2 regions of the Chryseobacterium sp. CBo1 genome follow, and region 2 is predicted to be linked to the other one. Evidence: riboswitches for the same ligand, from Rfam matches in the RefSeq annotation. Region 2 holds a riboswitch; the other holds the start of a gene.
What was found. Region 2 has a riboswitch for thiamine pyrophosphate ahead of BA768_RS06955 (TonB-dependent receptor). Riboswitches for the same ligand answer to the same signal wherever they lie in the genome.

Region 1: it holds a riboswitch for thiamine pyrophosphate, as region 2 does, so the genes downstream of both, thiM (hydroxyethylthiazole kinase) here and BA768_RS06955 (TonB-dependent receptor) in region 2, are expected to answer to the same signal.

The regions. Positions count from the first base shown of each region.
Region 1 is NZ_MAUH01000056.1:169,897-177,799, forward strand. Features, by position in the region: gene tenA (thiaminase II) at 1-270, opposite strand, end outside; gene thiD (bifunctional hydroxymethylpyrimidine kinase/phosphomethylpyrimidine kinase) at 257-1,090, opposite strand; gene thiE (thiamine phosphate synthase) at 1,087-1,722, opposite strand; gene thiM (hydroxyethylthiazole kinase) at 1,719-2,516, opposite strand; TPP riboswitch at 2,583-2,675, opposite strand; gene BA768_RS18640 (DUF4272 domain-containing protein) at 2,887-3,528, shown strand; gene BA768_RS18645 (TonB-dependent receptor) at 3,696-6,032, shown strand; gene BA768_RS18650 (DUF4249 domain-containing protein) at 6,035-6,850, shown strand; gene BA768_RS18655 (outer membrane beta-barrel protein) at 7,014-7,903, shown strand, end outside.
Region 2 is NZ_MAUH01000008.1:82,134-90,036, reverse strand. Features, by position in the region: gene BA768_RS06965 (bifunctional aconitate hydratase 2/2-methylisocitrate dehydratase) at 1-1,425, opposite strand, end outside; gene BA768_RS06960 (WG repeat-containing protein) at 1,740-2,507, shown strand; TPP riboswitch at 2,578-2,671, shown strand; gene BA768_RS06955 (TonB-dependent receptor) at 2,776-4,878, shown strand; gene BA768_RS06950 (hypothetical protein) at 5,113-5,886, shown strand; gene BA768_RS06945 (acyl-CoA thioesterase) at 5,874-6,401, shown strand; gene BA768_RS06940 (2-hydroxyacid dehydrogenase) at 6,456-7,406, shown strand; gene BA768_RS06935 (serine hydrolase domain-containing protein) at 7,532-7,903, shown strand, end outside.

The sequences.
Region 1 (7,903 bases), on a different contig from region 2:
AAAATAAGATTCGTGCAAAGCATTTTCAACAACAATCGCATTTTCGGCAAATCTCATATAAGTCAAGGCATCTTCAACCTGATGAGCCTTGCTGCCGATCATTGCCAAAGCTCTTCCGAAATGCTCAAGATACAATGAATCCTGCGCAATGTAAAACTGAAACTTTTCTTTTTCTAAGCTCCCATCTGATAATTCTTTAATAAAAGGCATTTCGATGATATCGTTGTAAATATTGTCAATAGATTTCCAGGCATTTTCAGACCAATTCATTTTTGATAAGTTTTTGAGGATTAAAAAAGTGATTTAAAGGGCCGTTTCCTTTTCCGGTCTGCACATCGCTTCCTTTAAGAACTGCTTCAGAAACATAATACTGAGCAAAAGCTACCGCTTCATCCATCGATTTTCCACGGGCTATAAAAGAAGCAATCGCAGATGATAATGTACAACCCGATCCGTGTGTGTTTTTGGTGTCAACTTTTTCAGATTTGAAAGTCTGATAATCGTTTTGATCATTATACAAAAGGGAGGTAATCATTTCTGTTTCCAGATGACCGCCTTTCAATAAGATATTTTTACAACCTAATTCTTTTATTCGCTCTCCTGCAATTTTCATATCATCCAAATTTTTCACCTCCATCTTTGCTAAAATCGCTGCTTCATCCATATTCGGAGTAATGATATCTGAAATTGGGAATAATTTTTCAATAATGGTTTCAATCGTCTTTTCCTCGATCAACCGATGTCCACTTGTTGCCACCATTACAGGATCGAATACAATCGGTACTTTTTTATATTTGGCTAAAGTTTTTACAATCGTTTCAACCAGTTCCGGAGTATGAACCATCCCGATTTTAATGGCATCAGGAAAAATATCGTCTAAAATTGCTTCAATTTGTTCCGAAACCGCTTCTACAGGTATCGGGAAAATATTTCTTACGCCTTGCGTATTTTGTACAGGCAAAGCAGTCAAAACCGAAGTTGCATAACAACCCAAAGCCGAAATAGTTTTTATATCAGCCTGAATTCCTGCTCCGCCGCTTCCGTCGAAACCCGCAATGGTAAGAACGGATGGATATTTGTATTTTTTCATTTTAAGATTTCATTTTTTAGATTAAAAGCTGCTTTTTGAGGATTTTCGGCACTGCAAATTTCTGATACAACTGCTATACAATCTGCTCCCGCCTCCATGACTGATTTTGCATTTTTAAAATGAATATTTCCGATAGCAACTAAAGGTTTTTCGGTCAATTGCCTGATTTTCATTAAACCTTCCAATCCCCATTCCGTAACGGTATCTGTCTTAGTATCTGTTCTGAAAACAGGACTGATTCCTAAATAATCTGAAATAACTGTCTCCCAATTTTCTAATTGTTCCAAATACTCAATTGAATAGCCAATTATCCTATTTTGAAAAGAATTTTCTCTTAAAACTGTTGGTTGGGTGTCATTATTTCCGACATGAATTCCGAAAGCATCAATTTCTTTGGCAACAAACGCATTATCATTGATGATTAAAGGAATTCCGTGCTTGTCAGTAATTTCTTTCAGACGAATTGCTTTTTCAAGAAAATCTAGATCAGAAGCATTTTTCTCACGCAACTGAATGAGGTCTACTCCACCTAAAATTGCCTGTTCGGCAACATCCAAAAAATTTCTTCCTTTACAGTCTGTTTCTGAAATCACAAGGTATAATTGATAAGGAAAAGATTGAATCAGACTCATTTTTTAGAAACTTTTACATTTTCGAAAAATTCCTGTTCGGAAATATTATAAAGCTTATCTAAAATATTCATCTGAAGACTTCCCGGGCCTGCCGAAATTTTTTCAGCCAATTCTCCTGCAATTCCTAAAAGCACCATCGCAGCAACTGTTGATTCTGTTTTATTCTCAGCAATTGAAGCAAAAGCTCCGACAATAGCCGAAGCCGAACAACCCAATCCTGTTACTTTTGTCATAAGCGGATGTCCGTTTTCAACGAAGTACATTTCTTTATCATCGATGATAATATCTGTAGCTCCCGAAATACAGACTACAGACTGAAAGTTTTCAACAAGATATTTTGCGGCGGTAATCGCTTCATTACTTTCCGCTGTACTGTCGACTCCTTTTGTAATGGTTTTATTGGCTTTGGCTAAAGCGATAATTTCTGAAGCATTACCTCTGATCACAGTTGGTTTAAACTCTAAAAGCTTTGATAAAATTTCATCTCTAAAAGCTGTTGCTCCCGCTCCGACAGGATCTAAAACCCACATTTTTTTGGTTTGATGAGCTTCTTCTGCAACAATTAGCATAGAGTCAGACCAATATTCATCAAGTGTTCCGATATTAATGACTACAGCATTTGAAATAGAAACCATATCCTTTATTTCAGATTTTGCATGAGACATAATAGGCGATGCTCCTACTGCTAAAAGTGCATTGGCGGTGTTATTCATGACCACAAAATTGGTGATATTATGAACAAGCGGTGACTGATTTTTTACAGATTGAATGTAATTCCAAAGATTATTTTCCATTAAATTTATTTTATAAAAATGCTTTAGGAAAACAAAACAGAATAAAGAAAGAAAAACATCAAAGACCAATGTTTTCTTGCTTTTCCCTACGTCGGTGTAAGCCGTATCAGGTTCAAAGGGACTCTCTCAATTCTTTTCAGAATACCCCTAAAGCTTACAACAAAGATACAAATGTTTTAGAATTAAATCTTAAAATTATCCCTACTACATCTCAAATTTTATAATGGTTGAGCTTTTTCTCACACCCTTTTTAATATATGATTAACATCAGGAAATACCTTTTCTATTCATAGTTTTTGTATGTTAGCATTGGAAAATATAATTTATAAGTCTCAATTCAGAGATATTCACCATTATCAAATCCAATAAAATGACTGAAGAACAAAAAATTAAAGTAAGAGAACTCAATAACCAGATTATACAAAATAAAAATTACAGATTCAATTCCTGGCTTCCTGTTCTGGAAGATCCCAATACAAGAAGTTTAGAAGAAATAAAAGGCAGAATGTCTGTAATGAATGCCCTGATTAATATTTCTTTTGAAGCACCAATAAGCTACATCAGAAAATGGATTGAAAAACACAATCTCACCTCTCATCTTTCTAATTGGGAAAATGAAATTTTACTAAAAGATAATGAAGAATTAACAGATTACGAGCTCAATTCTCTACGTTGGTATCTTGAAGGACTCTGGGCTTTGATGTGGGCAACAAAAATGATTGCTGATCTTGACGAAAACCAATGGTATGGCGAAAATATGGCTATAATGCTACCCAATCTTGAGCAGGAAGAAAGCAATGAAAAAATCGATCAGTTGTCTGAACTGAGAACTGATGATGAAATTTATAATATGCTTGATCTTTACTACCGTTTTCATTGGTATTGCGTAGATGAGAGAATAAAAGGCGTAGAAGCCAAAATCAATGAAGGGCTGGTTTACGAGAGAAGAAAAGCTCTGGAATGGCTCATGAATAAAGAATCTGATTGGGATGATATTGAAATGGGAACGTAAAGAATATTTAATATTCATTAAACAATAAATCTACCACAAGCTCGTTGTTTAGGCAATTGTAAGATTTTTATTTCTCAGATTTATGATTAAAAATCAATATTCAGAATTTATTTTGTCATTCATTTAAAATAAAAACTTTCATCACTATTAAAAAATAAACTAAAAAATTGATACACAAAACATCCTTAAAAGCCGCAACCACTATCGCTGCGGTATGTTTCAGCGCAGTCGTTTTTGCACAGCAGAAATATTCGGTCAGCGGAACGGTAAAAGATCAAAAAAATGGTGAATTACTGATCGGTGTCGCCGTAAAGGTTGCGGAAGATCCTACCATTTCTGTTATTGCCAACGAATACGGATTTTACTCGCTTTCGCTTCCTAAAGGTTCATATACTTTGGTTGTTTCAAATCCCGGATTCAAAGATTTTCAGCAAATCGTGAATGTTGAAGATGATGTTAAGCTGAATCTTAAGCTCAGTCAGGAAAACGGAGAAAGGGTAAAAGAAATTGATGAAGTGGTAATTTCTGCCGTGAAAAAAGACAAAAATCTCACATCTGCACAAATGGGAACCGAGACTCTGAGCATTAAGCAGATTGATAAACTTCCCGTTCTGTTTGGTGAAAAAGATGTGATGAAAACCATTCAGCTTTTACCCGGAATTAAAAGTAACGGTGAGGGAAGCAGCGGTTTTTCTGTAAGAGGTGGTGCGACCGATCAGAATTTGATTTTACTGGATGAAGCAGCAGTTTATAATGCATCGCATTTACTTGGATTCTTCAGTACCTTCAACAGCGATGCTTTGAAAGATGTGAGTATCATCAAAGGAAACAGTCCGGCTCAGTATGGCGGTCGACTTTCATCAGTTTTAGATGTGAAAATGAAAGACGGAAACAATAAAGATTACAACGTCAACGGCGGAATCGGATTAATCAGCAGCAGATTAAGCGTTGAAGGACCGATTCAGAAAGAAAAGTCTTCATTTATTGTTTCTGGAAGACGAACCTATGCGGATGTATTTTTAAAAGCAACCGATGATTTTAAGGACAGTAAATTATATTTTTATGATCTTAATTTAAAAGCCAATTATCAGATTAATGATAATAACCGTTTGTATTTATCGGGATATTTTGGAAGAGATGTTTTAGGTTTGGGTGATACATTTTCAACCGATTGGGGAAATACGACAGCAACTTTGCGTTGGAACAGCATTATCAACAACAAATTATTCTCCAACACGTCATTCATTTACAGCAACTACAATTATAATGTTGCGTTAAGCAGCAACAACAATACTTTCGGGCTAGATTCTGAAATTGAAGACTGGAATTTGAAACAAGATTTCTCCTGGTTTGCGGGAAATAAACATTCCGTTAAATTCGGTTTTCAGTCAATTTATCATACGATCACGCCAAGTAGCGCATCGGGAACAAGTGTGAGCAGTTTTCCTAGAAATCCGAGATATTCGTGGGAGAACGCCGTTTACATTAATGATGATTACAAAGCAACAGAAAAGTTAACCATTAACTACGGAGCAAGACTTTCAATGTTCAGTGTTTTAGGTGGCGATACTTTTAATACCTACCAAAATGGAGTTTTAACCGACTCTGAATTTTTAGAAAAAGGAAAATTTGGGAAAACATACGTGAATCTTGAACCGAGAATTACAGCGAATTACAGAATTAATGAAGTAAGCAGCGTGAAAGGAGGCTATTCCAGAAACACTCAGAATTTACACTTGTTAAGCAACAGCGGAAGCGGAAACCCGACCGACCAATGGATTGGAAGCAGCTATACTGTAAAACCAGAAATTGCTGACCAAGTCAGTGCAGGTTACAGCCGAAATTTCAACAACAATAATTACGAATTGAATGCTGAGATTTATTACAAATCAATGCAGAATCAGATCGATTACAAAAACGGGGCACAAATCTCTTTTGACACTGCCGCAGATGTAGAAAGCGAACTGTTATTTGGAAAAGGAAGAGCCTACGGTTTAGAATTAATCGCCAAAAAGAAAAACGGAAAACTGACGGGTTGGGTTTCTTATACTTTGTCTAAAACCGAAAGAAAAATTGAAGGAATTAATGATAATCAATGGTATAATGCAAGACAGGACAAAACGCACGACCTTTCTGTTGTCGCAACTTATCAGCTGAATCCGAAATGGTCTTTTTCAGGATTATTCCTTTACAGCACCGGAAATGCGGTGACTTTCCCTACCGGAAAATATGAACTGAACGGACAAACAGTTTTCCAGTACAGCAACAGAAATGCGGACAGAATGCCGGCTTATCACAGAATGGATTTGAGCGCAACCTATGAACCAATTTCTAACAAACGCTGGAAAGGTTCCTGGTCATTCGGGATTTATAATGTTTATGGAAGAGAAAATGCATACACCATTAATTTTGAAGACAATCCTGATAAACCGGGAACGACAAGAGCAATGCAGACTTCCCTATTCCGTTGGGTTCCGAATATAACGTATAACTTCAAATTTTAATCATGAAAAACATATTTTTAATCATACTGTCATTATTTTTAGTCACGTCTTGCGAAAAAGAAATCGATCTTGACCTGGAAGATCAAAGCGGAAATATTGTGATTGAAGGAAATGTAACCGATCAGGCTGGTCCGTATTATGTGAAGATCACAAAATCTGTTGCTTTTACAGAAGCCAATCAATATCCGGCAATAGAAAACGCACAGGTTATTCTGAGCGATAACACAGGACAAACCGAAACGCTGCAATATGTAGGAAACGGAACGTATCAGACTTCAACTTTTGTAGGGCAATCCGGCAGAACTTATACTTTAAAAATTCAGGCGGAAGGCAAGGAATATCTATCACAAAGTACAATGCCTGAAGCAGTTGCTTTTGATGATTTAGAACAGGATTCTTTTGTAGTTGGCGGAGAAACGAGCTACACACTTTTACCTGTTTTTACAGATCCTCAAGCTTTAGGAAATCGCTATTTATTTGTTTATACGGTAAATAATAATCCTAAAAAGTTTTTCTCTGAATTTTCTGATAACGTGAATAACGGAACGGCTAATCAAAGACCTTTGTTGTTACCCAATGATGATGGTGACAATCCGGATGATATTAAAGTAGTAGTCGGGGATGCTATTCATGTTGAAATGCAGTGCATCAATCAGAATGTTTATACATTTTATTCTGCCTTGCTTCAGCTTTCAGGAGGCGGTCCCGGAGGCGGAATTACCCCGGCCAATCCTCCAAGTAATATCAGTAACGGTGCATTGGGATACTTTTCTGCACATACAGTAAGAAAAAAGAGCATTGTTATTCAACAACAATAAAAAAATCACTTCAAGCTATTTTGTTTATACAGAATAGCTTTTTTTATGATCTGATTTAAAACAGTTTAAACCTAATAAAATAAGTATTAACACAATTTAACACAAAACCCATGTAACAAATATTCCCCCTATCGTGTCTTATGTGTACAAGGATAAACTATAAATGAAAAAACTATTAACACCAATCGCTTTAGTCATAGGAACTGCTGCGTTTTCGCAATTAAGCAAGGACACTGTAGAATCTAAGGAAAAAGAAATTGAAGCGGTAACTATTGTTGCTAAAAAACCCACAGTAGAATCTAAAGTAGACAGAACGGTTTTTAATGTAGCCAACAGTTCGATTGTAGCCGGAAACACGACCTGGGATGTTTTGCGAATGACCCCTTTGGTAAGTATAGATAATAATGATGCACTGAAAGCTGAAGGAGAATCTGTAACCGTCTATATCAACGACAGAAAATCTGTTTTTACCGGTAAAGAACTGAAAGAATATCTTCAGACCATTCCTGCAGATAATCTCATGAAAATAGAAGTTATTACAAGCCCTTCTGCAAGATACGAAGCATCCGGATCTGTCATCAATATTGTTTTGAAAAAACGTGACGATGAAGGTATGAAAGGCAGTATCACACTAAATAACAGACAAAATACTCAAAACTCACAGTACACGAATCTAAACCTAAATTATCATAAGAAAAAATTCACCCAGACCTTCGTCGGCAGTTACAGCGATAATACCTGGATACAGAGTAATTCTTTTTTATACACCATTTATAAAGACAATATTATAACTGAAGGTTCTACAAACAATGTCTGGAAAGCCAAAAATCCTTCGATCTCATCTACTTCAGAATATGAGCTTAACGATAAAAATACAGTTGGGGTAATTCTTGAGCTTTATCGTGGGACATCAAATAATTCTTCAGATTCTGAATCTTCACAGACTAAAAATGGTGAATTTGATTTTTTCCGAAATCAGGCTCAAAAATCATCTGCTGTAAACAGTACTTTGGGAACAAACTTTTTCTACAAATATTACGATAAGGAAAAGAA
Region 2 (7,903 bases):
AGCTGTATGGCAACCTGACTGATAAGCTCCGTCTACGATTGGAGAAATCACGGTTGCAGCCATAGATTCTAATTCCTGAGCAGTCATCAAACCTGTTGTATCCTGAGAACCAACAATGTTTACTTCTACACGAACGTCTGAACCTGCATGTAATAATTTACCTTCAGTAACACCTACTGCATTTCTGTTGAAGATTTTTTCAACAGCCGTCAAACCTTGTCCTTCAATAGAAATTTCTTTAGAAGGAGCGAAAACTGTCGGCGCTGTAATTCCTAAAGTTTTTGCCGCAAAAGTCTGGATTTTTTTACCGAAAACGATGGCGTAAGAACCACCTGCTTTGATAAATTCTAATTTTTGAGGAGTAAATGATTTTGAAATATCTTTCAGTTCAGTTTCTCCGTTGTATAATTTTTTTTCTTTGGTATTGATTGTTAGAACAGTTCCTGTAGCAACAGAATATTTTTCTTCTAAAACAATGTCACCATTTTCATTACGAACAGGGTTTCCGTTTTCGTCAACTTTTTTCACCCAGTTTTGTAGGTCAATACCGATACCTCCGGTTACATCAACTGTCGTTAAGAAAATTGGAGAAATACCGTTTGTTCCAGCTACAATCGGAGCGATGTTTACGAAAGGTACATAAGGACTTGCCTGTTTTCCTGTCCAAAGCGCTACGTTGTTTACACCCGACATACGAGAAGAACCAACTCCCATTGTTCCTTTTTCAGCGATCAACATAACACTTGCATCGGGATGTTGAGCCTGTAAAGCTTTGATTTGTTCCTGAGCTTCAGGAGTAATCATACATTTTCCATGCAATTCTCTGTCTGAACGAGAGTGCGCCTGATTTCCGGGAGACAATAAATCAGTAGAAATATCACCTTCACCAGCGATGAAAGTAACCACTTTGATTTCTTCCGCAACTTCCGGAAGTTTAGTGAAAAACTCTGCCTTTGCATAGCTTTCCAAAATATCTTTAGCGATAGCGTTACCCGCTTCGTAAGCTCCTTTCAAACGAGCTGTATCAGCATCATACAAATAAACTTGAGTTTTAAGAACTTCAGCAGCCTGTTTTGCAACAACTTCATCATTACTTAAAGCCAAATAAAGTAAAACTTCAATTGACGGACCTCCTTTCATGTGAGATAGAAGCTCAAAAGCAAAAGCCGGAGTGATTTCTTCAACCACAGATTCGCCAAGAATAATTTCTTTTAAAAATTTAGCCTTTACACCTGCAGCACTTGTTGTACCCGGTAAAGTATTGTAAATGAAAAATTTTAGAGAATCAGTTCTGTGCTCGTTAGCTGTGTCTTTAATCTGCTCAATAATTGCGCTTAGCAATTCAGCACCGTCGATTGGTTTTGGGTGAAGACCCTGTGTTTTTCTTTCCTCGATTTCTTGGATGTAATCCTGATAAATATTCATAATGATAGAAGTCTTTTCAAATTTAAATAGACCATAGAACAATGTCGTGTTTAATCCTTGCGGTATTTGTAGCGAATGAGCTATAATCTGTAAATTTTAAGTGTTGTTTGATTTTGTTTTTAAACCTATTAAAGATGGCGGTTCCTATAACTGTAATGTCAAAAATCAATTCTTTAAAATGTTTTTCTATATCAAACACTTAAAAATGTTCCCAAAAATACGGAATTTTAATTTTTTTTTTGGTTTAAATTATTTAGATTCTATATAAATATCAATTTTATATTTTCTATTTTTGACACAAAATACATTGAGTGATGATTTTAGGAAAACTGAAACTTGGATTTTTTATAACATTAGCTGTTTTTGCTTCTGCTCAGTCTAAGTATTTGAAAGGTAAAGGTTTAGCTAAATCGAAAACTGCTGTTTCTTCAAAGGTTTCAAAAAAATCGGGATCTGATTTACCGGTTGTTAATGAAAATATACCATTGCTGATTCCGCAAAAAAAGAACGGAAAATCTGGTTTTGTTAATCAGAAGAGCCGATTTGTGATTCAGCCGGAATATGATTTGGTGATGTTTTTTGGTGAAGACTGTAATCTTCTGAACTCTCCGAATGAGAAAATCAGAAAGTTCGGAACTAATGATTTTGCAACTGTTGAGAAAAACGGAATTACTTTCAGGATCAATAAATCCGGAAAAAGGGTCTATCAGTATAAAAATGATGATTTGGGAAAGTGTAATCTTACGTTGCAGAAAGCATTATTCCATGCCTATATTCTTCACGGAAAATATGGGATTATTGAAGATTCAAAGTTTAAAAATCCTTCAGATCGCAGCCAGTTTGCAATTTATCCTGATTATCAGTATCTCTATATTATGGAGGGAGATGATGTTGCCAATCCTATGATTGTTGCCACTTATAATGATAAATTTGGAGTGATTGATGTCAATAATAAAATTGTAATTCCTTTTGAATATTCAGATATAAAAAGAAATTACAGCTGGAAATTGGGAAAAATGTTTGAAGTAACCAAAGACGATAAAAATTATTATTATATCGATTCCGACAACCGTTCGTATTAGATTTAAATAAAAATTTAGACGAAAATGTTTTCGTTGATCTAGGTTTAAATATTTTTTGTAATTTTGCCGCTGAAATTAAAGGGGTGCCCCAATCGGAGCTGAGATTATACCCAATGAACCTGGAACAGGTAATGCTGTTTAGGGAAATTTGAAAATGAGCAATGAATAATAAGCAATTAGTAATACAATAAATTACTTATTACCAATCACTCATTACTTATATCATAATCGCCCCTTTTATTCCATTAAATTTTTAAAATTTATAAGAATGAAAGGATTATTTTTTTTAGGACTTACCGCAAGTTCACTGAGTTTTGCACAAACTCACAATTCCGATTCTCTGAAAGCCAGAGATATTGAAGCTGTAAACTTCACCAAAAGACTTCCTGTCGCAAAAGAAATCATCAATGTTCAAAAAGATGTCGACAGTAGAAATCTCGGACAGGATTTACCGATTCTTCTGAAAAATCAAATCTCAATTATTTCAACTTCCGATGCAGGAAATGGTGTAGGATACACCGGTTTTAGAATTCGTGGAGTTGCCGGAAGGGGAATTAATGTCATGATGAATGGCGTTCCGTTCAATGATTCCGAAAGCCAGGGAACTTTTTTTGTGAATGTTCCGGATTTAACGAGCTCTGCGTCGCAAATCGTTATTCAAAGAGGAGTTGGAACTTCCAACAACGGTGTTTCTGCCTTCGGAGCGAGCATCAATGTGATTTCAAAAGAACCGGAAGACAAGTTTTATTTTAAAACAGATGACAGTTACGGTTCATTCAATACCTACAAATATTCTGCGGAAATAGGTTCCGGAAAATTCTGGAAAGACCGTATTTCTGTGATGGGAAGATATACCAACATTCATTCTGACGGATATATTGATAGAGCTGCTTCGGATTTGAATTCTTACAACTTCACTGCTTTATTTGAAGAAGGAAAAACAAAACTTCGCCTGATGGCTTTTGGCGGAAAAGAAAAAACATACCAAGCTTGGAATGGCGTAGACAGACAAACCTGGGAAACCAACCCAAGAACCAATTTGTCAGGAGCAATTTATGATGCAAACTGGGAAAATGTAGTTGGTTTTTATGATAACGAAACGGATAATTACAGACAAAATCACTATCAATTACTTTGGGAGCAAGGTTTAAACGAAAAGTGGAATCTTGAAACAACGCTTCATTACACAAAAGGAAGAGGCTATTATGAAAACTACAAACAGGGTGATCCTTATGCAAGATATAATTTGCCTGATTTTAACGGAAACGAATATTCAGATTTTATCAGAAAAAAATGGCTGAATAATGATTTTTATGGGATCGTTTCTACGTTATATGGGAAATTCAACAATCTGGATCTGAATTTTGGAGTTGTTGGAAACCAATATTACGGAAGACATTATGGAAACGTGAAAGATGTTTTCTTTGCTGAAATTCCGCAACATGAGTATTACCGAAATCGTTCGGTGAAGAATGAAGTTGCAGGTTTTGCAAAAGCTTTGGTGAAAGTAAATGATTTTGAATTCTTCGGAGATTTGCAATTGAGAAATATCGATTATGACACCAAAATTTTAATGGAAGGTGATGGTGAAGGTGCAGATCTGAAAAAGAACTGGCTGTTCTTCAATCCGAAGGCGGGAATCAATTATAGATTAGGAAACGGAAAAGTATTTGTTTCTTATGCTCATGCGCAAAGAGAGCCGAACAGAGATGATTTAATTTCCGATAATGATGTTAAAGCAGAGAAACTGCACGATTTCGAAGCGGGTATTGAAAAACAGTTTGGTCCGGTTGCTTTTACCGCAAACCTTTATTATATGTATTATCTGAATCAGTTGGTTTTAAACGGACAGATCAGTAACATCGGAGAATTTATCAGAACCAATTCCGGGAAAAGTTATCGAAGAGGAATTGAGGTGGGCGCTTTGGCGAAACTTTCAAAACAATGGGAAGTTTCCGGAAATGTAAGTTTAAGCCAGAACAAAAATCAGGATTTCAGAATTGAAAATGAAAAAGGAACAACAAACCTTGGAAATACAGAAATCTCTTTTTCACCTAATGTTATTGCCAATTTAAGTTTGAAATTTAATCCCACGAAAAACTTTCAGTTCTCTTTGATGAATCAGTATGTAGGAAAACAGTATCTGGATAATACGGAAACTGCCGATTTACAGCTGAAGGATTATCTTCTTACAGATTTTAATGCACAGTATCAGTTTAAAATTTCGAAACACGATGTTGCTTTGAAGCTTTTGGTAAATAATATTTTCGATCAGAAATATGTGAATAACGGTTATGTTTATAACGGTCCGATTTATTTTGCTCAGGCAGGAACCAATTTTATGTTCGGAATCAGCTGGAAGATTCAGTAATATAATAAGACACCATTTTACATTTTATATAGTAGTTAGATTTTCTAATTAAATTTTTTTAAGACTGTTTCGGCAGTCTTTTTTATTAGATTTAAATTTAAAATTAAATAAAATCTGTGTAAATCAGTGTAATCTGTGGGAGACTAAACAACAATATTCATTTATGATTTTAACATTTTAAACTCAAAATAAATCTCTCAAAAAGTCACGAAAAAGTCATAAATTTGCGGTCAAATGAATATTTCAGCTTACATTTTAGAATATCTGAAGCAATTCGGAACAGTTGTAGTTCCGCAGTTTGGTGTTTTCTCACTCGAAAATTCCAAGGCAGTTATCAATTCTGAAAACGGAAGTATTCTTCCACCTTCAAGCAAGATTGCTTTTCATTCAGATTATCAGGTTGCGTCGGATGATCTGGTCAATTTTATCAGTACTCAGAAAAGTGTGTCTAAAAATTCTGCTGAAAGCGAACTTCAGGTTCAGACCGATTTCTGGAAGAAAAAGCTTCAGGCAGATCAGGTTTTAGAAATTAATAACCTCGGAACGATTTATATTGAAGACGGTCATTTGACATTCAACGGAAACCGTTTGGAATCCGATCATCCGGATTTTTATGGTTTGGAAGAAATTCGCTTTTCGGATATTAAAAATAATGAAAGTACGATTCCGACGGTTGACAGAGAAAAAGATTACAAATTCAACAAATCTATTTTGTGGATTTTTCTTTTCATCATTCCTGTTTTGGGAATTTTATATTTCGGTTATACGCAACAAGAGTTGATTTTCGGTAAGAAATCATTCGACAGTGTTTCTGTGCAAACCACTACAAAAAGAATTGAAAAACCCGTTCCTGTAAAAATAGATTCGGCTCAGATGAAAATTGCAGATTCTATTAAGCAGATTCAATTGAAAAAAGATTCTTTAATTCAGGATTCTATTAAAAAAACAGCCGTGAAATCTGTGAAAATTCCGGCAACTCAAAAATCAAAACCTCAATGGCAAAAATAAAAAAAGCGTCAGAATCGCTTACAGTGATGACGAATATCGTTCTTCCGAATGATACCAATCAACTTAGAAACCTTTTCGGTGGAGAATTGTTGGCAAGGATGGACAGATGTGCATCAATCTCAGCAACGAGACACTGCGAGAGAAGAGTAGTAACAGCTTCTGTGAATCACGTTTCTTTCGATCATCCGATTCCCGAAGGCGGAATTGTAGTAATGGAATCTAAAGTTTCCCGTGCTTTTTCAACTTCAATGGAGATTTATGTGGATGTTTGGTTGGATGATCCGATTAATCATAAAAAAATCCAGACCAATAAAGGAATCTATACTTTTGTAGCGGTGGACGAATTCAACAGACCGATTCCGATTCCTGATATGGAGCCGGAAACAGATCTTGAAAAAGAAAGATTTGCTGCAGCCTTACGAAGAAAAGAATTATCTCTGATTCTTTCAGGAAGAATGAAGCCTACAGATTCTGTGGAACTGAAAAAATTGTTTGCAGGAGATATTGAACAATAATTGACAACGGAAGAATTTTTTTCTTCCGTTTATTTTTAAATGTAAGTTACAAAAATGAGAATCTTATTATTAGATAAAAACCATCCTCTTATCACCGATCAGCTTTTAGACAAAAACTTTATTCTGGAAGAAGACTTCACGTCTTCTTATGATGAGGTTTGTGCTAAAATTCAAAATTATGATGGAGTAATTATTCGCAGCAGAATTCCTTTAGATAAAAATTTCCTTGAACATGGAGAAAATCTGAAATTCATCGCAAGAGTAGGAGCCGGAATGGAAAATATAGATATTCCTGTCGCTGAAAAACTTGGAATTCAATTGATTAATTCTCCTGAAGGAAACCGTGATTCCGTGGCTGAACACGTTATCGGAATGCTTTTAATTTTAATGAACCGGCTTTTCATTGCTTCTCAGGAAGTAAAAAACGGAATCTGGCTTCGTGAAGAAAATCGTGGCGACGAATTATTAGGAAAAACTGTAGGATTAATTGGCTACGGAAATATGGGAAAAGCCACCGCAAAAAGACTTTCGGGTTTTGGTTGTAGGGTAATTTTTTATGATATTCTTCCCAATCTTTCCGATGAATTTGCGACTCAGGTTTCTTTAGAAGAATTGAAAGAAAAAGCTGAAGTTTTAAGTTTACACATTCCTTTGACAGAGGAAACTCACTATTTAATTGACGAAAATTTCATCTCAGAGATGAAAAATGATTTCTATTTCGTTAATACAGCAAGAGGTAAAAATGTTGAAACGAAATATTTAGTTGAAGCTTTGAAATCAGGAAAAGTAAAAGGAGCTTGTTTGGATGTTTTAGAATATGAAAAGTCATCATTCGAAAATCTTGATACTTCGACTTCGCTCAGTACAAGAGAAAATGAAGATTTAAGTTATCTTTTAAACTCAGAAAAAGCAATAGTAACGCCTCATATCGCAGGGTGGACTCATCAGAGCAAAGAAAAACTGGCGCAGGTAATTGTAGATAAAATTGTAGCTGCTTTTTGTTAAGATTAGGAGGTTAAGAAAATTACTCATTTAGGGTGTGAAATTTTATGTTAAATAATTCATAATTGATAATTGCCTTTTCATTTTTGAACTGAGTTTTATTAAATTGCCACTCATTTTTTGAACGCATGAAGAAGCTTAACCTGGTATTTGTTACAACCTTTTTTTTATTTCTTTTTTCCTGTAAAAATAAATCTGAAAGCAATATTGCAGCCTCAGAATCTACAACCAATCTTCCTAATTACGGAAATGTAGATCTAAGCAAAGTTTTTGCGGATGAAAACTTCAGTCTGGTTGATAAAAAATACGCAGTAAATTACATCGATCAATACTATAAAAAAGTTTGGGAGGGAAGCAACCTGAGCGGAAGTTTTCTTGTGGCGAAAGGAGATGACATTCTGTACGAAAATTACAGAGGCTTTGCGAGAGAAGGAAACCAGAATCCTATTGATAAAAATACGGCACTTCACGTTGCTTCAGTTTCAAAAACAATGACAGCA